2 regions of the Mesorhizobium sp. B2-8-9 genome follow, and region 2 is predicted to be linked to the other one. Evidence: predicted binding sites of a transcription regulator. Region 2 holds the regulator's gene; the other holds the start of a gene.
The links. Region 2 encodes PhoB, which activates phosphate uptake and scavenging genes when phosphate is short. Its sites were predicted from a motif close to TGTCATNNANCTGTCAT; they were not measured.
Positions count from the first base shown of each region.

Region 1: the regulator PhoB is predicted to act here: its motif matches at 1,258-1,274, upstream of FJ423_RS08500 (RNA degradosome polyphosphate kinase).

Region 1 covers NZ_VFTQ01000005.1:126,031-137,465, forward strand. The annotation lists gene FJ423_RS08490 (FAD-dependent monooxygenase) at 1-918, opposite strand, end outside; gene FJ423_RS08495 (zinc-finger domain-containing protein) at 934-1,179, opposite strand; gene FJ423_RS08500 (RNA degradosome polyphosphate kinase) at 1,432-3,627, shown strand; gene ppx (exopolyphosphatase) at 3,624-5,159, shown strand; gene FJ423_RS08510 (DoxX family protein) at 5,184-5,606, opposite strand; gene FJ423_RS08515 (DoxX family protein) at 5,747-6,169, opposite strand; gene fumC (class II fumarate hydratase) at 6,380-7,777, opposite strand; gene FJ423_RS08525 (cupin domain-containing protein) at 8,039-8,521, opposite strand; gene FJ423_RS08530 (LysR family transcriptional regulator) at 8,624-9,595, shown strand; gene betI (transcriptional regulator BetI) at 9,669-10,319, opposite strand; gene choX (choline ABC transporter substrate-binding protein) at 10,404-11,342, shown strand; gene FJ423_RS08545 (alpha/beta hydrolase) at 11,339-11,435, shown strand, end outside.
Region 2 covers NZ_VFTQ01000041.1:23,277-34,711, forward strand. The annotation lists gene pstS (phosphate ABC transporter substrate-binding protein PstS) at 1-108, shown strand, start outside; gene pstC (phosphate ABC transporter permease subunit PstC) at 172-1,158, shown strand; gene pstA (phosphate ABC transporter permease PstA) at 1,162-2,013, shown strand; gene pstB (phosphate ABC transporter ATP-binding protein PstB) at 2,010-2,813, shown strand; gene phoU (phosphate signaling complex protein PhoU) at 2,834-3,541, shown strand; gene phoB (phosphate regulon transcriptional regulator PhoB) at 3,558-4,247, shown strand; gene FJ423_RS30540 (ROK family protein) at 4,576-5,817, opposite strand; gene xylF (D-xylose ABC transporter substrate-binding protein) at 6,086-7,126, shown strand; gene FJ423_RS34685 (hypothetical protein) at 7,178-7,306, shown strand; gene FJ423_RS30550 (sugar ABC transporter permease) at 7,355-8,707, shown strand; gene FJ423_RS30555 (ATP-binding cassette domain-containing protein) at 8,724-9,524, shown strand; gene FJ423_RS30560 (CHASE domain-containing protein) at 9,657-11,279, shown strand; gene FJ423_RS30565 (YMGG-like glycine zipper-containing protein) at 11,357-11,435, opposite strand, start outside.

The DNA of each region.
Region 1 (11,435 bases), on a different contig from region 2:
ACCGATCAGTGCTACTCCCTCCGCCAGGGTCCAGCGCTGCTGCGCGACCGTGTGGATGGGGAAGGCTGTCCACGGCCCCGCAAGCGCCGCCAGCTCCGCCAGCGCTGCCGCCGTGCCTCGCATGGCAGCCGAAAGGATCGCAGGGTCGGCATGGCCGGACCAGCCTTCGGCAATGCGCTCGCCCTTGGTGAAGGCGGCAAGGTTGACGGCGCTGCCCGTGCTCACCGGATAGGCGACCATGTGGAAGCCGGGATGCAGGAAAGTGGTGACGCTGTCGGTGGCTCCGATTTGCATAAAAGCCTGGCCGGCGGCGCTTTCCGCCGGGACCGTCGCGCGCCAGGCGAGTTCGCCCGAAAAGCGGCTTGCCGCAAAGCCGGCCGTCCGGGCAAGCTTGGCGCGAACCGACGACCAGACGCCGTCGGCTGCAACCAGCAAACCGCATGCGACATCCGTCGCCTTGCCGTCGATCTCGACCGTCGCGGTAACGCTTTGCGGGTCGACGGCAAAGCCGGTAACGCGCGCACCGGTGACAAGCGCGATACCGGGCCGTTCCGCCACTGCCGCCATCAGCGCCGCCTGCAGGTCGGCGCGGTGCGCCACGAGATAGGGCGCCCCCCAGCGCTTTTCTGCGGTTTCCCCAAGCGGCACGCGCGCCAGCTCTCGCAGGCTCCTTGCGTCCTTCAGCACCACCGCTCGCGGCCGGATCGCGTTGGGCAGCAGGCGATCGAGCACGCTGAGCCGCCGCAGGATCCGGGTCGCGTTGGGGGAAAGCTGGAGGCCGGCGCCGGCCGCTTCGAGTTGCCTGGCCTGCTCGAACAGTGTTACCGGGAAGTCACGCTCGGCAAAGGCAAGCGCCGCCACGAGCCCGGCAATGCCAGCCCCGGCGATGACGATCTGCCGGGACCTTATTTCAGTCATGGTTGATCGGGGCGATCAGGCGGCCTGGTCGACATAGAGGCAGCCGGCCGGCTGCGTTTCCGTCGCCTTCAGCGACGGTGAATAGCGGTAGAGCGTCGAGCAGTAAGGGCAGACCTTTTCATTGTCGTCGCCCATGTCGAGGAATACGTGCGGATGGTCGAAAGGCGGGTTGGCGCCGGTGCACATGAATTCCTTGACGCCGATCTCGATGACCGGATGGCCCGCGTCGTTCTGGAAATGGGGAATGCTGCCGCCTGCCATCGTCGTCTCCAATTGGGTTCGGCCAGTGGGTGTGACCAGTTTGCATCTGGAGCATAACAGGCCAGTTTGCAAGATCGATGAAATCAAACTGTCGCAAAAGGCTGGCAGAGGATAAGTTGAGCCGGTTAAGCGCATGGGGCCGGTGCCGGAGCGATTCCGTGACGATCATGCGTCATAAAGACATGCTAGAGCGTCGTTGAACGGCAGTATGCGGCGCCTCCTGGGAACGGTTGCGGGCAAGAGCAGGAAACCATGAACGAACTGAAGCCTGTGCAGAGCGAGTTCATCACCGTCGAGGCCGCAAGCCCCGACGGCGGCAATCCCGATCGTTTCGTCAACCGCGAATTCTCCTGGCTGCAATTCAACCGCCGCGTGCTGGAGGAATCGCTGAACGAGCATCATCCGCTGCTTGAACGCGTCCGCTTCCTGTCGATTTCTGCCGCCAATCTCGACGAGTTCTTCATGGTCCGCGTCGCCGGCCTTGCCGGCCAGGTCCGCGAGGGCATCGCGCTGAAGAGCCCGGACGGCCGCACGCCCGAACAGCAGCTGGAACAATTGCTGCGGGAGGTCGAGCGCCTTCAGGAAGACCAGCAGAAGAGCCTCTCGGCGCTGATGACGCTGCTCAACAAGGAAGGCATCGAGAGCATCACCCGCGACGCGCTGACCAAGGATGAGAAGGCCTGGCTGGAGGAGCATTTCCAGGAACAGGTTTTCCCGGTGCTGACGCCGCTGTCGATCGACCCGGCGCATCCGTTTCCGTTCATCCCCAATCTCGGCTTTTCCATCGCCCTGCAATTGCGCCATCGCAAGAATGGCGAGGAGATGAGCGCGCTGCTGCGCCTGCCGGTGGCGCTCAGGCGTTTCATCCGCCTGCCCGACCGCAAGAATCACGTCCGCTTCATTCCGCTGGAGGAAGTGGTCGGCATCTATATCGGCAAGCTTTTCCCCGGCTACGAGGTCAAGGGCTCCGGCACGTTCCGCATCATCCGCGACAGCGACATCGAGGTCGAGGAAGAGTCGGAAGACCTGGTGCGCCTGTTCGAAACGGCGCTGAAGCGGCGCCGCCGCGGCTCGGTGATCCGCATCGAATTCGACACGCTGATGCCGGCCGCGTTGCGGGACTTCGTCGCCGGCGAGCTCGGCGTGTCGTCGAGCCGCATCAGCGTGCTCACCGGTCCGCTGGCGCTCAACCAGATATCCGAGATTGTCGCCATCCCGCGCGACGACCTCAAATTCACGCCCTACAATCCGCGCTTCCCCGAGCGCATCCGCGAGCATGGCGGCGACTGCTTCGCCGCCATCCGCGAGAAGGACATCGTCGTCCACCACCCCTACGAGTCCTTCGACGTGGTGGTGCAGTTCCTGCGCCAGGCCGCCGCCGACCCGGAAGTGGTGGCGATCAAGCAGACGCTCTACCGCACCTCTAACGACAGCCCGATCGTGCGCGCGCTGATCGACGCCGCCGAGGCCGGCAAGTCGGTCACGGCACTTGTCGAGCTCAAGGCGCGCTTCGACGAGGAAGCCAACATCCGCTGGGCGCGCGACCTCGAACGCGCCGGCGTGCAGGTCGTGTTCGGCTTCCTGGAGCTGAAGACCCACGCCAAGATGTCTTTGATCGTGCGCCGCGAGGATGGCCGGCTGCGCAACTACGTGCATCTCGGCACCGGCAACTACCACCCGGTTACCGCCCGTATCTACACCGACCTGTCCTTCTTCACCACCGATCCGACGATCGCGCGCGATGTCGCGCAGCTCTTCAATTTCATCACCGGTTATGCCGAGCCCGCCGAGGAGATGCGCCTTGCCGTATCGCCCTTCACGCTGCGCAAGCGCATCCTGAAACACATCTTGGACGAGATCGTTCATGCCCGCGACGGCCGACCGGCGCGCATCTGGATGAAGATGAACGCGCTGGTCGATCCGACCGTCATCGACGCGCTTTACGACGCCAGCCGCGCCGGCGTCGAGGTCGACCTCGTCGTGCGCGGCATCTGTTGTCTGCGGCCGCAGGTGCCGGGTCTTTCCGAGAACATCAGGGTGAAATCGATCGTCGGCCGCTTTCTCGAGCACAGCCGCATCTTCTGCTTCGGCAACGGCCACGGCCTGCCGTCCGACGAGGCGGTCGTCTACATCTCGTCGGCCGACATGATGCCGCGCAATCTCGACCGCCGCGTCGAGACCCTGGTGCCGATCACCAACCCAACTGTGCATGAACAGGTGCTTGGCCAGATCATGCTGGGCAACATCATGGACAACCAGCAAAGTTTCGACGTATTGGCTGACGGCACCTCCCGGCGCGCTGTGCTGGAGGAGGGCGAGGAGCCGTTCAACGCGCAGGAATATTTCATGACCAATCCGAGCCTCTCCGGGCGGGGCGACGCGCTGAAATCGCATGCGCCCAAGCGCATTGCCCAGTTCAAGCGCCGCAAGAAGAACAGCGCCGCGTGACTGCAGTTTCCCAGGGCCGGCTTCAGGACCGGCGGCCGCTGTCGATCATCGACATCGGATCGAACTCGATTCGCCTTGTCGTCTATGAGGGGCTGGCGCGCTCGCCCACGCTTCTGTTCAACGAGAAGATGCTGGCCGGCCTCGGCCGCGGCATCGTTTCGACGGGCAAGCTCGATCCCGAGGCGGTGACGCGCTCGATGGAGGAATTCCGCCGGTTCCGCGCGCTCTCGGACCAGGCGGGTGCCGAGCACATCTATGTGCTGGCGACAGCCGCCGCGCGCGAGGCGGGCAACGGCCCCGATTTCATCCACCGTGCCGAGGAGGTGCTGAAGACCGAGATCCGCGTGCTCACCGGCCGTCAGGAGGCCTATTATTCGGCGCTCGGCGTCATTTCCGGTTTCCATCCGGCCAATGGCATCGCCGGCGACCTTGGCGGCGGCAGCCTCGAGCTGATCGACATCAATGGCGAAGCGATAGGCGACGGCATCACGTTGCCGCTCGGCGGCCTGCGCCTGCAGGACATGGCCAGGAACTCGCTCGTGCAGGCCCAGAAGATCGCGCGCCAGGAACTGGCGCGGGCGAAGCTTCTGAAGGGCGGGCAGGTCAGGGTTTTCTACGCAGTCGGTGGCACCTGGCGAAACCTTGCCCGGCTGCATATGGAGATGAACAACTACCCGCTCGGCGTCATGCATCACTACGAGATATCGGCCGACAGCGCGCAGACTTTCCTCAAGCAGGTCGCCCGCAGCGAGGTCGAGAAGGTGAGGGGCATCGAGGGCGTTTCCAAGAACCGCCGCTCGCTCTTGCCCTACGGTGCCGTCGTGCTGCAGGAGATCATGTCGGCCATGCAGCCGTCGAAGATCGTCGTCTCGGCGCAGGGCGTGCGCGAGGGTTTCCTCTACTCGCTGCTCGACGCCGCCGAGCAGAAGGCCGACCCGCTGATCTCGGCCGCCGAGGAACTGGCGCTATTGCGCTCGCGCTCGGTGCATCACGCGCACGACCTGGTCGAATGGACCGGCAAGGCGTTCAAGGCCTTCGGCATTGATGAGACGGAAGACGAGGCACGCTACCGCCATGCCGCCTGCCTGCTTGCCGATATCGGCTGGCGCGCGCATCCGGAATATCGCGGCAGGCAGTCGCTCAATATCATCGCGCATGCCTCCTTCATCGGCGTCGATCATCCCGGCCGCGCCTATCTGGCCCTGGCCAACGCCTATCGCCATGACGGCATCTTCAACGACGGCATCGCGCCCGAGATCAAGGCGTTGGCGCCGCCGCGCCTTCTGGAACGCGCCCGCGTGCTGGCGGCGATGATGCGTGTGGTCTATCTCCTCACAGCGGCAATGCCGGGCGTCATGCCGAGGCTGAAATGGGAGAGCCGCGGCAACGGTGCGCTGGCGCTGGTGCTGCCGGCCTCGCTCGCCGACCTCTATGGCGAGCGTCCTGCCGGCCGGCTGGCACAGCTCGCGCGCATCACCAACCGGCGCCTGGTGCTGGCGGTCGAGGGCGGACCAAGTGTGTCGGTGAAATAGGCATGTCAGTGAAATAGGGCCGGCTCAGGTCACTTCGGCACCGAGGCCGAAATCGCGCCCGTCAGCCGACCATGCGCCGGCGCCAGCCATGGCGAGCGCCAGGAAGCCGCCGGCAATGGCGATGTCCTTCATCAGCATCTGCTGGTGCAGGAAGGCGAGGGTCGCATCGTCGGCGCCCTGGCCGTAGTGACCGATGAAGCCGGCGGCGATCGAGAAGGCGGCAAGCAGCAGCGCCACGATCCGCGTCTGGAAGCCGACCAGGATCAGCAATCCGGCGATCAGCTCGAACAGGCCGGTGCCCCAGGCTGCAAGAGTCGGAAGCGGCAGGCCGAGGCCTGCGAAATAGCTGGTCGTGCCGGCGATGTTGGTGAGCGCCTGAAAACCGGAGGGCACGAACAACGCGGCGAGCAGGAGCCGCGAGACGAGAAGCAATGCGTTGCGGGGCATTGGTCATCTCCCTTGCCGGCATCAGGCCGGCTGCCGGCGCAGTCTACGCCTACAACCGGAAAACGAAAAAGCGATGCGGAAAATTCCGCACCGCTTTCGTTTCAGTTTGGGAGGATTGCTTCAGTATGGGAGGAAAAAGATCAGCCGCGCTTGGCGTCGATCGAATAGGCGCCGGCGCCGGAGGAGGCGAGCAGGATGAAGCCGCCGGTGATGGCGAGGTTCTTGAGGAACTGGATCATCTGCATCTGGTCGGCCCAGCCGGTGTGAGCGACTAGCCCAGTGGCGATCGTGAAGATGGCGAGCACCCAGGCAGCGATCCGGGTCTGGAAGCCGACGAGAATGGCAAGGCCGCCAAGCAGCTCGATCAGCCCAACAACGACGGCCGTTACGGTCGGCACCGGCAGGCCGAGAGCGCCGAAATAGCCGGCGGTGCCGGAAATCGCTGTGAGCTTGCCGAAGCCGGAAAGCAGGAAGATGACGGCAAGCAGGACGCGACCCAACAGGATTGTCGTGGAGCTGGTGGATGTTGCGCCGTTGCCGGCGACGGAAGAGTTGATGGACATGGCGGTTCTCCGAACGGTTGAATGGCCCGTCAGATAAACGATAGAGACTGTTCACCAGAAGCCGCCTATGTGGCGACACATTGTTCACAGAATCTTCATTCTTAGATTACCCGGCGGGCGCGAAATTCATGTCGCGAGAATCGGCAGTGAGAGCAAATTCTCCCACTGCAAAATGGCTCGTCCGCTTCTTCCTAAGAAGAGATGCAATCGTCAGCCCGGATGCGTCATGTCCTCTGGCCGCACCAGCCGATCGTAATCGGCTTCGCTGACCAGCCCGGTGGCCAAGGCCTCCTCGCGCAAGGTCGTGCCGTTCTTGTGCGCGGTCTTGGCGATCTTGGCGGCGTTGTCGTAGCCGATGGTCGGCGCTAGCGCCGTCACCAGCATCAGCGAGCGCTCGAGCGCGGCCTTGATGTTGTCCTCGCGCGCCTCGATGCCGACCACGCAATTGTCGGTGAAGGAGACGGAAGCATCGGCCAGCAGCTGCACCGACTGCAGGAAATTGTAAGCCATCAGCGGGTTGTAGACGTTGAGCTCGAAATGGCCCTGGCTGCCGGCGAAGGCAAGTGCTGCATTGTTGCCGAACACCTGCACGCAGACCTGCGTCAGCGCCTCGCACTGGGTCGGGTTGACCTTGCCCGGCATGATCGAGGAGCCCGGTTCGTTTTCCGGCAGCGAGAGCTCGCCGAGACCCGACCGCGGGCCGGAGCCGAGCAGGCGGATGTCGTTGGCGATCTTGAACAGCGCCGCGGCCGCCGCGTTGATGGCACCATGCGAGAACACCATGGAATCATGCGCCGCCAGCGCCTCGAACTTGTTCGGGGCAGTGACGAAGGCGATGCCGGTGATGGCGGCGATACGGTCCGCCACCTTTTCCGCGAAGCCGACCGGCGCGTTGAGGCCCGTGCCGACGGCGGTGCCGCCCTGCGCCAGCTCCTGCAAACCGGGCAGCGTCAGCTCGATGCGCTTGATCGAGGAGGCGACCTGCGCGGCATAGCCGGAAAATTCCTGGCCGAGGGTCAGCGGCGTGGCGTCCTGGGTATGGGTGCGGCCGATTTTGATGATATGGTTGAAGGCGCGGGCCTTGGCGCCGAGCGCCTTGTGCAAATGGTGCAGTGCTGGGATCAAGTGGTGCGCGACCCGCTCGGCGCAGGCGATATGCATGGCCGTCGGATAGGTGTCGTTGGACGACTGGCTCATATTGACGTGGTCGTTCGGATGCACCGGCTTCTTCGAGCCCATCACCCCGCCGAGCATCTCGATCGCCCGGTTGGAGATCACCTCATTGGCATTCATGTTGGACTGCGTGCCCGAGCCCGTCTGCCAAACCACCAGCGGGAAATGATCGTTAAGCTTGCCGTCGATCACTTCCTGCGCCGCCTCGACGATCGCTTTGCCGATGACCGGATCGAGCCGTTTCATCTCCATGTTCACTTCGGCCGCGGCGCGCTTGACGATGCCGAGCGCGCGCACGATCGAAGCCGGTTGCTTCTCCCAGCCGATCTTGAAATTGCCCAGCGAACGCTGCGCCTGCGCGCCCCAATAGCGGTCGGCCGCCACCTCTATGGGGCCGAACGTATCGGTTTCGGTTCTGGTCTTTTCAGCGCTCACGGCAAGTCTCCGTCTGTCGATTTGGGCAAGGGCGTATCGCGTTGCACAAACCGCTTCAAGCGGAGATTGCGGTCGGGGAAGATGCAAATCGGTTGAAGGGCGCGCCTCTTCCTTCTCCCCTTGTGGGAGAAGGTGTCGCCGAAGGCGACGGATGAGGGGTGTTCCAGGGAAAGCCAGCGTCTCACTCCGCTGGAACACCCCTCATCCGTCTCGGCGCTATCGCGCCGATCCACCTTCTCCCACAAGGGGAGAAGGAAAGGCTCACCCCAGCGGCGGCCCGACAATATCGATGCCGTTCTCGGCGCACAGGCTCGTCAACACCTCAATCATCTCCGGCGTCGGCGCTGCCGCCGGCGGCAGTTCGGCTCGCTCCGCAGGGCGACTAGCCTTGCGCACCATCGTCTCGAAATCCGAACCGCGCGTGACGGTGAGCGTATGGGCGCCTTCGAGAGACTCGACCTTGTAAGTGTGCGGCAGGCCTTTCGGAGCGAGCACCGTTTCGCCGGCGCCGGCAAGCCGCTCGCGGCCGTCGACGACAAAACGTATCCGGCCTTCGAGGATATGAAACACCTCGTCCTCATTGCGGTGCACGTGCAGCGGCGCGGAATCGCCGTAGGGCTGGCGGTGCTCGATGATGCAGATGCCGTCCTCGCCGTCGGCCGACGAAAGCTGGATGGCAACGAGCGTGTTGTTGAACCAGAGGAGTTCCTTGCCTGCGATCGTCGTGTTGATCATTGTCATCATTGCTCTCGCTTGTTGAGTGCCGACAAAGCGGCTTCGACGGCGACCTAAGCAAGGATGAGCCGGTAATGGAAATCGAATGATCGTATGGGGCGGATTGATGCGATGAATTTGAACGCGCTCGACCTCAATCTGGTGAGGGTGCTCGACGCGCTGCTGCGCGAGAAGAGCGTGACGCGCGCCGGCGAGCAGATCGGCCTCAGCCAGCCGGCTGTTAGCGCCGCGCTCAACCGCCTGCGCCATGCGCTCAACGACCAACTCTTCGTGCGCCGCGGCAACGACATGGTGCCGACGCCTCGCGCCGAAAGCCTCGCGGAGCCGGTGCGTGCAGCGCTGCGCGAGATCGAGCGCGCCTTTCAGCCGGCGACCGATTTCGATCCGGCAAGGCTGGAACGGACCTTCACCTTCATGGGCGCGGATTTCTTCTCCATGCTTCTTATGCCGCCCTTCGCCGCGCGCATTGCGGCGGTGGCGCCCGGCGTATCGTTCCGTTTCCTCGACAGCGCCATCGGCGACGTCTCGAAGCTGTTGCAGGACGATCGGATCGACCTTGCGCTGGAGCGCCCGCTGGAGGTCGCGGAGTGGGTCTCAAGCGTGGCGCTGTTCGGCTCGCCCTTCGCCATTGTCGCGGCGAAGGACAATGCGGCACTCGGCCAGGCCGGCATCGCCGAGGGCGAAGAGGTGCCACTCGACCTGTTCTGCGCGCTGCCGCATGCGCTGCGCTCCATCGATGGATCGATGTCGGGCTTCACCGACGATGCGCTGGGCAGGATGGGCCGGGCGCGTCGCGTCATGCTTGCTTTGCCGCACTTCCAGGCCGTCGCGCTAGCCGTGGCGAACGGGCCTTATCTGGCTGCGGTTCCAACGCAGTTCGCTGTAGCGGCGGCAAAATCCCTGCCGATCGGCATCTATCGGGCGCCGATCCCGATACCATCGCCGGCGGTCAGAATGTACTGGCACGCCCGCCGCGATGATGAGCCGCCGCATCGCTGGATCCGCGAGCAGATACTCGATGAGGTGGGAACGCTCGGCTTCAAGGACTGGGACGGCACCGCAAGTGCTCTCCGGGGGGTATAGCTGCCGTTGGAGCGGGAGTGCAGCGCTGAGCAACGCGGACGGTCAAGCGCGGGAGCGATCGCCGGTATGAACCTTATCCGGCTGAGGCTAACCCGACCGGGGCGGGCTGGCGCAGGCCCAGCCGGCCCGCGACGAAATCCTTGACCTGGCGCACGGCCTGTTCGCGCGTGACGCTGCCCGGCTGCAGGCCGAGCCTGAGCCACAGCCCGTCGATCAAAGCGGTGACGCCAAGCACGATCTCGTCGGCCAGTTCCGGCGAAGCGAGGCCGCGCAGGCCGGACAAGAGGTTCGAGCGCATGCGCGCGTGGATGACTTTCTGGATGCGCGCCAGCTTCTCGTCGCGCGGCACCTCGGCGCAGAGCGACAGCCATGCGTGGCAAAGCGGCGGCAGGAACAAATGCTCCTCGAAATTGCCTTCGATCACGGCGTCCAGCCGTTCCATCGGCGTTCGCGCCCGCTGAAGCCGGGCGACGACGGCGTGACAGAGCACGGCGTTCGCCTCGCGCATGGCGTGCTCGAAAAGCTCCTGCTTGTTGCGGAAATAATGCAGCACGATGCCCTTCGAGGCGCCGGCCTGGGCCGCGACCTTTTCCAGCGTCGCGCCGGCGATGCCTTCGCGCTCCAGCACCGCGAAGGCCGCCTGCCGCAGTTCCTTGCGGCGTATGTCGCTGAGACGCGTGAGTTTCACCGGACCGATCCATGCATGGCGAATCCACGTTGACATTTTCGTCCGCTCAGATCAATGATTGACCAATGGGACAATAAAATGACCACAGGGTCAAAAAACGATTGAAAGAGGAGAACCGGAATGTTGCGCATGCTTGCGAGAGGCGTCTGTGTCGCGGCGCTAATGGCGGCTTCCCAGGCGGCCGGCGCCGCCGAAGCCGAAGGCTGCAAAGCGGTTCGCATGGCCGAACCCGGCTGGAACGATCTCGCCTTCACCACGGGTGTGACCAAGGTGCTGCTCCAGGCGCTTGGCTACGAGCCGCAAAGCGAGGTGCTTGGCATCAACGTCATCTATGAAGGGATGAAGAACAAAGACCTCGACCTGTTCCTCGGCTACTGGGATCCTGCGATGGTCACCTACTACGAGCCCTACAAGAAGGACGGTTCGATCGAGAATGTGCGCGTCAACCTGGTCGGCGCCAAATACACGTTCGCCGTGCCGACGTATGTCTGGGATGCCGGCGTCAAGGACCTGTCGGACCTGCACAAATTCGCCGACAAGTTCGGCAAGAAGATGTACGGCATAGAGCCCGGATCCAATCAGCTCATGATGGATGCCATTGCCGATCCGCAATATGGTCTGGATGGCTGGCAGGTGGTCGAATCGAGCGAAGCCGGCATGCTCTCGGAGGTCGGCTACGAGATCAAGGAGAAGCAGTTCATCGTCTTCCAGGGTTGGGCGCCGCACCCGATGAACACGATGTACGACTTCAAGTACCTGACCGGCGGCGACAAGTTCTTCGGCCCGAATTTCGGCGCCGCCACCGTGACGACCCAGGTGCGCAAGGGTTTCCTGCAGGAATGCCCCAACGTCGCGCAGTTCCTGAAGAACCTTGCCTTCGACATCGACATGGAAAATGTCGGTATGGGCTATCTCATCAATGACGGCATGAAGCCGGAGGATGGGGCGCTGAAGTCGATCACCCTGCACAAGGATCGGCTCGATGCGTGGCTCGCCGGCGTCACCACCTTTGACGGCAAGCCCGGCCTTGCCGCGGTCAAGGAAAAGCTCGGACTGTGAGGCCGGCGTTATCGGAGCCTGGGGAGCAGGGCATCGAGCAGACCGCATGGTCCGGCGGCAAGCGGGTTGTCGATGTCGGCGGCCTCGACCTGG
Region 2 (11,435 bases):
GGGCTGGACTATGTTCCGATGCCCGAGGCGGTCGTGAAGAGCGTCGAGGAAATGTGGAGCAAGGACATCGTCGACGCGAACGGTAAGCCGCTCTACTCCGGCATGTAATTCCCGCAAAATAGGGAGGGCGTCTACGGCGCCCTCCTGTCTCTTCGAAATGCGAGGGGCTAAATGACAGCCGTTTCCGAAGCCGCGACATCGTCCGCCATGCGGACCAGAGAAGCGACGGTGCGCCGCTTCGCCGTCACCGACATGGTTTTCCGGACGGCGACGCGCCTTTCCGCCATCCTCGTGCTCGTTCTGCTCGGCGGGGTCGCGATCTCGCTGGTCGCCGGATCGTGGGAGGCCCTGTCGAAGTTCGGCTTCTCCTTCCTGACCACCGAATCCTGGAACCCGGTCACCGAGAATTTCGGCGCGCTCGCGCCCATCTACGGCACCATCGTCACTTCGGCCATCGCCATTCTCATCGCCGTGCCGATCGGCATCGGTATCGCCATCTTCCTGACCGAGCTTTGTCCGCGCCCGCTCAGGCGTCCGATTGGCATCGCCGTCGAGCTGCTCGCCGGCATTCCCTCGATCATCTACGGCATCTGGGGCCTGTTCGTCTTCGCGCCGTTCCTGCAGACGACTGTGCAGCCCTTCATCATCAGTCTTTTCCACGGCATACCGGGGCTCTCCAGCCTGTTTGCCGGTCCGCCCTACGGCATCGGCTTGCTGACCTCGTCGCTGATCCTCGCCATCATGGTGCTGCCTTTCATCACCTCGATCACCAAGGACGTGTTCGACACGGTGCCGGCGGTGCTGAAGGAATCGGCCTACGGCATCGGCTGCACGACCTGGGAAGTGACCCGGCGCGTGACCATCCCCTATACCCGCATCGGCATCATGGGCGGCGTCATGCTCGGCCTCGGCCGCGCGCTCGGCGAGACGATGGCCGTCACCTTCGTCATCGGCAACGCGCACCGCATCAGCGCCTCGCTGTTTGCGCCGGGCACGACGATCTCGGCGACCATCGCCAACGAATTCACCGAAGCCGACGGCAACCTCTATACATCCTCGCTGGTATCGCTCGGCCTGATCCTGTTCATCATCACCTTCATCATCCTCGCGCTCGCACGCTACATGCTGTTGCGCATCGATAGCCGCACAGGAGCCTGACCGATGTCGACTGCCGCATCGCTTCACCAAAGCCGCAAGCGCAAGAATGCCGTGATGATGACGCTGTGCGTCGTCGCGGCGGGCATCGGGCTGGCCTGGCTGGCGCTGATTCTCGGCGCCCTGCTCTACAAGGGGCTTTCCGGGGTGTCGCTCTCCGTGTTCACGGAAATGACGCCGCCGCCCGGCGATGCCGGCGGCCTGCTCAATGCCATCTACGGCAGCATCGTCATGACGATCATCGGTATCGTCGTCGGCACGCCGATCGGCGTGCTGGCCGGCACCTACATGGCCGAATACGGACGCTTCTCGAAGCTTACGACGGTGGTGCGCTTCATCAACGACATCCTCTTGTCGGCGCCTTCCATCATCATCGGCCTGTTCGTCTACGAGCTGATGGTGCGGCCGATGGGGCACTTCTCGGCGATTGCCGGCGCGGTCGCGCTGTCGATCCTGGTGATCCCCGTCGTGGTGCGCACCACCGAGGACATGCTGAACCTTGTGCCCAACGCGCTGCGCGAAGCAGGCACCGCCATCGGAGCACCGCGCTGGGTAGTGATCCGCTCGGTTGCCTATCGCGCGGCGCTCTCCGGCATCGTCACCGGCATCCTTTTGGCGATTGCCCGCATCTCCGGCGAGACGGCGCCGCTTCTCTTCACCGCGCTCAACAACCAGTTCTGGTCGAGCAATCTCAATGCGCCGATGGCCAGCCTGCCGGTAACCATCTTCCAGTTCGCTCTCAGCCCCTACGAGGAATGGCAGCAACTGGCCTGGACGGGCGCACTCATAATCACCCTGACGGTTCTCGGGCTGAGCATCATCGCCCGCAGCCTAACCGGACGCAGAGAGGACAGATGAAACCGATGTTGTCCACCGACCTGAACGCAGCCGACACGACCGTCGAGAAGGCCAAGATCGAGGTCAAGAACCTCAATTTCTACTATGGCCAGTCGAAGGCGCTGAAGGACATCAACCTGTCCCTGCCCGAGCGCAGCGTGACCGCCTTCATCGGCCCGTCGGGCTGCGGGAAGTCGACGCTGCTGCGCGTGCTCAACCGCATCTACGAGCTCTATCCGAAGCAGAGCGCCGAGGGCCAGGTGCTGCTCGACGGCAAGAACATCCTCGACCGCTCGCAGGACCTCAACCTGCTCAGGACCAAGATCGGCATGGTGTTCCAGAAGCCGACGCCGTTCCCGATGTCGATCTACGAGAACATCGCTTTCGGCGTCAGGCTCTATGAGAAGATCAGCAAGGCTGAGATGGACAGCCGCGTCGAGCAGGCGCTGAAGCGGGCAGCACTCTGGAACGAGGTCAAGGACAAGCTCAACGCCAGCGGCCTCAGCCTCTCGGGCGGCCAGCAGCAGCGCCTGTGCATCGCCCGTACCGTTGCTGTGAAGCCCGAGGTCATCCTGCTCGACGAGCCGGCCTCGGCGCTCGATCCGCTGTCGACCGCCAAGATCGAGGAACTGATCGACGAGCTGCAGGCCGACTACACGATCGTCATCGTCACCCACAACATGCAGCAGGCGGCGCGCGTGTCGCGGCAGACGGCGTTCATGTATCTGGGCGAGCTGGTGGAGTTCGACCGGACCGAGAAGATCTTCACCTCGCCCCGCGAAAAGCGCACGCAGGACTACATCACCGGCCGCTTCGGCTGAGCTCATACGAGGACATCATCATGGCCGAACATACCGTCGCTTCCTTCGACGAGGATCTGAGGCAGATCAGCCGGCTCATCAACGACATGGGCGATCTCGCCGCCTCCATGGTCGGCGCTTCGACCAAGGCCCTGCTCGAGACCGACAATGCCATGGCGCAGCGCGTCGTTTCCGACGATGCCATCATGGACGCGCGCCAGCGCGAGCTCGACGACCGCGCCATCACGCTGATCGCCAAGCGCCAGCCGATGGCCGACGACCTGCGCAACGTGGTCGGCTCGATCCGCATGGCGGGCGACCTCGAACGCATCGGCGACCTCGCCAAGAACATCGCCAAGCGCGTCGGCTCGGTCGGCGTCAGCGCCGCGCCGCGTGACCTCACGCATTCGATCGATTCCATGGCGCAGCTGGTGCTGATCCAGGTCCAGGCCGTGATCCAGGAATATACGGTGGGCGACGCCACGGCGCTGGCCAAGCTTCGCAATGACGACGAGCGCATCGACGTCAAATACACATCCGTCTTCCGGGAGCTCCTGACCTACATGATGGAAGACCCGCGCAACATCACCGCTTGCACGCATCTTCTGTTCTGCGCCAAGAATCTCGAGCGCATCGGCGACCATGTGACCAACATTGCCGAGAACGCCTATTATGTGCTGACCGGCACGCAATTGCCCGCGAATCGTCCCAAGCAGGACGAGACGACAATGTCGGCGCCGGCGGCCTGACGAAGGGTACCTGCCAATGATCGCGCCACGCATCATGGTGGTGGAGGACGAGGAGCCGCTTGGGGTGCTGCTCCGCTACAATCTCGAATCCGAGGGTTACCAGGTCGAAGTGGTGACCCGCGGCGACGAGGCCGAAATCCGCCTTCAGGAAAACGTTCCCGACCTGCTCGTGCTCGACTGGATGGTGCCGGCGGTTTCCGGCATCGAGCTCTGCCGGCGCCTCAGGATGCGGCCCGAGACCGAGCGGCTGCCGATCATCATGCTGACCGCGCGGGGCGAAGAAAGCGACCGTGTGCGCGGCCTCTCGACCGGCGCCGACGACTATCTGGTCAAGCCGTTCTCGACGCCGGAGTTCATGGCGCGCGTCAAGGCGCTGCTGCGCCGCGCCAAGCCGGAGGTGCTGTCCAGCGTGCTCAAAGTCGGCGACATCGTGCTCGACCGCGAGTCGCACCGCGTCTACCGCAAGAAGAGCGAGATCAGGCTCGGCCCGACCGAGTTCCGGCTGCTGGAATTCATGATGCGTCATCCCGGCCGGGTGTTCTCGCGCAGCCAGCTGCTCGACAATGTCTGGGGCGAGACGATCTATATCGACGAACGCACCGTCGACGTCCATGTCGGCCGCCTGCGCAAGGCAGTCAACAACGGCCGCATGCCGGACGTCATCCGCACCATCCGCGGGGCGGGTTACGCGATCAGGGAAGATTAGGGCTAAGGCGCCGAGGCGCTGACGGATTCTGTCTCCAGCGTCGGATCGCGTGCATTGGCGGTTAGTCGAGACGCTTGTGCTTCGTCATCCACGGGCGGAGCAAGGAGCGCAGCGACGCAGCGCAGACCCGAGGATCCATTCCGTGATGTCGATGCGTTGCGACAGTCCAGAATTCTGTGCCGCTGCGCTCGACGCGGGAGGTGGCGGCATGGATTCCAGGGTCTCCGCGACGGAGCTTCGCTCCTGCTCCGCCCTGGAATGACGAAGCTGCGGGGCCTTCGCTAATTTCAAGCGTCTGCTGCTGTCCCCGGACCTCTTCAAGGCTGCCTCAGGCCACGTTCTTTCCCGTCCCCGCTCTCGCCTGGCCTCCGGGTGCGAAAATCTCCTGGTCGACGAAGGTCAGCGCACGCATGGCGCAGCCTTCGCGGATCAGCGGCAGTTCGTTCGGCTCGGTGTCGAAGGAGATCGATTCGGAGTGCTGGCCGCCGGCCGTCTGGGCGATCGCCTCGCGCAGCGCCGGCTCGATCAGGTCGAAGGCGGCCGCGCTGACGCCGACCATGGCGACGGGCGCCGGGTCGATGAGAGCGAACAGGCTGCCGAGACCGAAACCAAGCGCTTCGCCGGCCCGGCGGTAAGCCTCCCGTTCGGGGCCGTCCCTCTCGCGCGCCTTCGCGGCAAGGGCCCGCATGTCAGCGTCGCCGACGTCGACCGGCTCGGCGTCCTCGCTCATTTTCATGGCGCTGCGCCAGATCGCATAGTTGCCGGCATAGGCCTCGACGCAGCCGCGGCGGCCGCAGCGGCAAAGCGCCCCGCCCGGGCGGTGAATCATGTGGCCGAACTCGCCGCCGGAGGAATGCGTGCCGGTGAACAGCGCACCCTTGAGCACGAGACCCATGCCGATGCCGTGCGACAACAGGATGGCGATGAAGTCGTCGCGATAGCGCTCCGGGTCGCGCCATTGCAGCGCCACCGCCATCATGTTGCAGTCGTTCTCCATGGTGGCGGAGATGCCGAACTCCTTCTCTAGGATGTCGGCGAAAGGAATGTCGGTCAGCGGCGTTATCGGCGACCACAGCATGGAGCGCGCATGCGAATCGGTGATGCCCTGAATGCCCATGGCGATGCGGGCGACGCTGCCAATGTCGAGGTCGGGATCCTGCAGCCGGCGCCGCACGATCGCCACGCATTCGCCGATCAGCTCGTCGCGGGGCATAACAAGCGTGTCCAGGCGCTGCTGCTCCTCGGCAACAACTTGGCCGGCATAGTCGATCACGGCGACCGACAGGAAGTTCAGAGACAACACCACGGTCAGCACCGCGGCGGCTTCAGGGTTCAGCGCCAGGCCGATCTGCGGCCGGCCGCGTTTCAACGCCGTCGGCTCGCTGGCCTTGCTTTCGGTGAGAATGCCCTCCTGGATCAGGTCGGCGGAGATCGCCGAAATGGTCGAGTGGCTGAGCCCAGTGGTGGCGGCAATTTCGGTTCGTGATGGCTGACCGGCGCGGCGTACCGCCGAAATCACCATGGCGCGGTTGCGCCGGCGCAAATCGTCGTGGCGGATTCCGACCGACATCGTCTCGCACGTCCTCCCCAATCATCGCGGCCTTGTGATAATGCCATGGCCTGTCGCTGACACGCTAGGGATTGTGGCAGAAGCCAGGGGCCATGTCATTATTTATTGCGGATACCGAAAAAAATGCCTGAGCCCATCAAAACCCATCAGAATCTCGGTTGACAGCGCTGTTGTGCTGGACCAGTATTTTTTTGAGGCTCGAAAAAAAGCCTCTGTGCCGGCCTTCGGGCCAGTCTGGGTCGCGCCGCACGGGCGCAGGGAGGATATCATGAAGAAATTTGCAGCCGCCATTCTGGCGGGCGTTGCCATGTCGCTGACGCTGGCGTCTGTCGCCGAGGCGAAGGACAAGGTGATCGGCGTGTCGTGGTCGAATTTCCAGGAAGAGCGCTGGAAGACCGACGAAGCAGCGATGAAGGCCGCCATCGAGGCCGCTGGCGACAAGTATATTTCGGCCGACGCGCAGTCCAATCCGGGCAAGCAGCTGACCGACGTCGAAAGCCTGATCTCGCAGGGCGCCAACGCGCTGATCATCCTGGCGCAGGATGCCTCGGCAATCGGCCCCGCGGTGCAGAAGGCGCTCGATGAAGGAATCCCGGTCGTCGGCTATGACCGCCTGATCGAGAACAAGGACGTGTTCTACCTGACCTTCGACAACAAGGAAGTCGGGCGCATGCAGGCCCGCGAGGTGTTCAAGGCCAAGCCGGAAGGCAACTATGTCTTCATCAAGGGCTCGGGCTCCGATCCGAACGCCGACTTCCTGTTCGCCGGCTCCATGGAAGTCCTGAAGGACGCCATCGACAGCGGCAAGATCAAGAATGTCGGCGAGGCCTACACGGACGGCTGGCTGCCTGCCAACGCGCAGAAGAACATGGAGCAGTTCCTGACCGCCAACGACAACAAGGTCGACGCGGTCGTGGCTGCCAATGACGGCACCGCCGGCGGCGTTGTCGCGGCGCTGACGGCGCAGGGGCTGGCCGGCACCGTGCCGGTCTCGGGCCAGGACGGCGACCACGCGGCACTCAACCGCATCGCGCTCGGCACGCAGACCGTGTCGGTGTGGAAAGACGCGCGCGAGCTCGGCAAGAACGCCGCCGAGATCGCCTCGCAGCTCGCCGACGGCAAGAAGATGGGCGACATCGCCGGCGCCAAGGACTTCACGACGCCCGGCGGCAACACCGTCAAGTCGCTGTTCCTGACGCCGGTCGCGATCACCAAGGACAACCTCAACGTCGTCATCGACGCCGGCTGGATCAAGAAGGACGAGGTCTGCGCGGGCGTGCCCGCCGGCAGCGTCCAGGTCTGCAACTGAGCCTTGCCTGCCTTCGATCAAAATACCCGCGCCGCGGCCAGGAGCGGTTCAATGAACCGCTCCTGGTTTTTGTTGCCGCAATTCCGGACGGAAAACCGCTACGCACTTTTCCTGGGATGCTTTAAAGCCGCGGCGTTTTCAAAAGATTTTGCCGTTCTGCCTCAGGCGGATAGCTTCTAGGCTGAGTTCCGGCATCCGCGCCAGACGGCAAGCCGGTGGGAGGAAATCATGACCGACACGACGTCTACCCAACCGGCGGACACCGCGCGCGCGTCGGAACTCGGCACTGTTGCCCGGTTCCTGAAGGCGACCGAGCTCGACACCCGCATGCTGGGCATGATCGGCGCGCTGCTCCTGATCTGGATCGGGCTGCATGTGATTTCCAGCCTGCGGCTTGGCGTCAACCCGCTCGACTTCGACAGCCGCACGTTCCTGACGCCGCGCAATCTCTGGAACCTGTCGGTTCAGTCTTCGGCCGTGGCGATCATGGCCTCCGGCATGGTGCTCGTCATCGTCATGCGCAACATCGACCTGTCGGTCGGGTCGGCCGAAGGGCTGATCGGCATGGTCATGGGCTTTGCCCAGGCGCATTTCCTGGTTCGCTTCGTCGGGCTTGAACTGGGAAACCCCTGGATCTGGGTTCTGGCGTTGCTGATCGGCCTGGCGCTCGGCCTCATCATCGGCGCCTTCCAGGGCTTCGTTATCGCCTATCTCGAAGTGCCGGCCTTCATCGTCACGCTTGGCGGATTGCTAGTATGGCGGGGCGCTGCCTGGTGGGTCACCAGCGGTCAGACCGTTGCGCCGCTCGACGCCACGTTCCAGTTGATGGGCGGCGGCCCGGCGGGCTCGATCGGCGCCAAATGGAGCTGGGCCGTCGGCATCGTCGCCTGCCTGGCGGTTATCTTCATGCATTTCAACGGCCGCGTGCAGCGCAAGCGCTTCCGCTTCCCGCTGCGTCCGGTCTGGGCCGAGACGCTGCTTGCCACGGTCACCTGCGCGGTCATCCTGGGCGCGGTGTGGCTCGCCAACTCCTATCCGTGGCCGGTCGGCATCGTGAACCGCTACGCCGCGGCCAACAACATCACCGTGCCCGAAGGCGGGCTGTTCATCGCGCACGGTATCGCCATTCCGGTGCTGATGGCGGTCGCCGTCGGCCTGATCATGACCTTCGTCACCAAGCGCACTAGATTCGGCCGCTATGTCTTTGCCATCGGCGGCAACCCGGAAGCCGCCAATCTTGCCGGCATCAACACGCGCTGGATCACCATGAAGGTGTTCATGATCATGGGCGTGCTGGCGACGATCGCGGCGGCGATCTCGTCGGCCAGGCAGAATTCCTCGACAAACGCGCTGGGGACGCTGGATGAACTGCTGGTCATCGCCGCGGCGGTCATCGGCGGCACGTCGCTCGCAGGCGGTTCCGGAACCGTGCTCGGCGCCATGCTGGGCGCATTGCTGATGCAGTCGCTGCAATCCGGCATGGTGCTGCTCGGCGTCGATTCACCGCTGCAGAGCATCGTCGTGGGCGCCGTGCTCGTCATCGCGGTGTGGCTCGACACCCTCTATCGCAAGCGCGTCTGATAGCAGGAGAAGGACCATGGCTGAAAAATCGTCTCCCGCCGGCGTTCCGCTGGTCGACATGCGCAACGTCTCGATCGCCTTCGGCGGCATCCGCGCCGTCGACGACGCATCTGTCGATCTTTTCCCCGGCGAAGTGATGGCGCTGCTCGGTCACAATGGCGCCGGCAAATCGACGCTGATCAAGATCTTGTCCGGCGCCTATAAGCGCGACAGCGGACAGATATTCATCAATGGCGAGGAGGCTTCGATCTCCAATCCGCGCGACGCCAAGAAATATGGCGTCGAGACGATCTATCAGACGCTGGCGCTGGCCGACAATGTCGATGCCGCGGCCAATCTCTTCCTCGGTCGCGAGCTGATGACGGGTTGGGGCACGCTCGACGACGTCGCCATGGAAGCCGAGGCGCGCAAGGTGATGGGCCGGCTCAATCCGCGTTTCCAGCGCTTCAAGGAGCCGGTTATCAAGCTATCGGGCGGACAGCGGCAGTCGGTGGCGATCGCGCGCGCGATCCTGTTCAACGCCCGTATCCTGATCATGGACGAGCCGACTGCGGCGCTCGGCCCGCAAGAGACGGCGCAGGTCGGCGAACTGGTCAAGCAGCTCAAGGCCGACGGCATCGGCATCTTCCTGATCAGCCACGACATTCACGACGTGTTCGAGCTCGCCGACCGGGTCTGCGTGATGAAGAACGGCCAGGTGGTCGGCACGGCGCGCACGACCGATGTCACCCAGGACGAGGTGCTCGGCATGATCATCCTCGGCAGATGCCCGCCAGGCGCCATTCCGGGCCCGGGGGCGCTGAAGATCGCAGCATGAAGTCGAACTGATAGCCGGCTAATTAACGGCTGCGTGATGTACCAGCCGCGGTGATGGTTTGACCGCGCCATTGTGTTGGCGCCGAGACTTGCCCATAAAGATCGTCGACCGTCCACGGGCCGCATCCTTGATTTGAAGAAGCTCTTTCCGATCGTTGCCTTTGTCGCCGTCGCGCTGATCAGCCTGACCATGGCAGGGTTCGCCTATTTCGCGACGCAAGAGGCGGCGCGGATCAAGTTCGAGGGCACGGCCGACGACGCGCTCAACCGCATCGAGAGCCGCGTCGACCTGCATCTGTCGCTGCTGCGTTCGACGCAGGCGCTGTTCGATGCCCGCAACGGCGACATCTCGCGCGGCGAATTCAAGGCCTTCTTCACCGCCCTTGACATCGACGACAATTTCGCCGGGCTGCGCGGCATCGGCTTCCTGAGGCTCGCCAAGACCGGCGACGAGGCGGCGGTGGAACGCGACATCCTGCACGACCATGGGTCGGCGCATCCGATCTATCCTGCCACGACGCAGCAATGGCGCACGCCCATCGTGCTGTTCGAGCCGCTCGCTGCCTCCAACCAGTCGATCATCGGCTTCGATATGTTCACCGAGCCGGTACGGCGCGCGGCGATCGAAACGGCGATGGCAGACGACCGGCAGCATGCGAGCGGTTTGGTCCAGCTCGGCCAGGGCGCCGGCGTGGCGCAGACCTTCACCGGGTTCCTGGTTTTCGTGCGACTGAACGTCGAAACCGCGCCCGAGGTGATCAATGCAAGCCGCTCCTCCACGTCCGGCTTTCTCTACGCTGCCTTCCGCGCGCAGGACTTGTTCCAGGTCGCGCTCAGCCGTTCTCCGCTGCTGCCGGTCAATGTCGAGGTCTATGACGGCAAGCCCGAGGACGGCAATCTTCTGTTCCGTTCGGAGGCGCCGCCTGCAGAACGCATCGGGGCGACGCTTCTGGCGCGTCGCGATATCGTTGTCGCGGGCCGGCCCTGGACCGTGCTGTTCAGGCCGACAAGCGCCTTCGAACCGCCGTCCTCGCGCGCCATTCCGGTGATGCTCGGACTGTTCGGCCTTTTGCTTGCCGGCGCCATCGCGCTGGTGGCGCGCTACCAGGAGCGCGCCTATGAGGCGAAATCGGCGCTGCATGAGGCGACCGAAAAGAGCCTTCTGGAAAAGGATCTGATCCTGCAGGAGATGAAGCACCGCATCAAGAATTCGATCACCCGCGTGCTGGCGATCGCGCGACAGACGGCGTCGCAAGCCACCGACGTGAAAGAGTTTTCGGCTTCGTTCTCGGCGCGCCTGCAGGCCATGGCTGCATCGCAGGACATGCTGACCCGCTCGCGCTGGCAGAAGGCCGATCTTGGCGACCTGCTGCGCATCGAGCTCGGGCAGGTGTTCGGCAAGGACCTTCCCGACGGCGTGTTGTCAGGGCCGGAAGTGCTGCTGGACGAGACGACGACGCAGGCGCTCGGGCTGACCTTCCACGAACTTGCCACCAACGCGCTGAAATATGGCGAGGCCGGCAGTTCGGTGGGCGCCCTCAAGGTCGACTGGAGCGTCAACGGCCGCGGTCGCGAGCGGACGCTGGTTCTGAACTGGCGCGAGGCGGGTCAGAAGGAACTGGAAGCGCCAGTCAAGACCGGCTTCGGCACCAAATTGATAGATCTCAACGTCACGCGCGAGTTGCGCGGCACCATCGCGCGCGACTACCACGCCGACGGCTTGAAGGTGGAAATCAGGATCCCGCTGGGCGCGTAAGGCAAAACAGCGACTTGAATTTGAATTTAGAGCAAACCGGAGGCCGGCTGCCGGCCCCCGGTCTTTCCCGTGCTGAACTAGTTGCAGCGAGCCGTGTAGATCCGGCCGCGATGATCGCGATACTGACAATAGCCGTTGCGCAGGTTGCGAACCAGA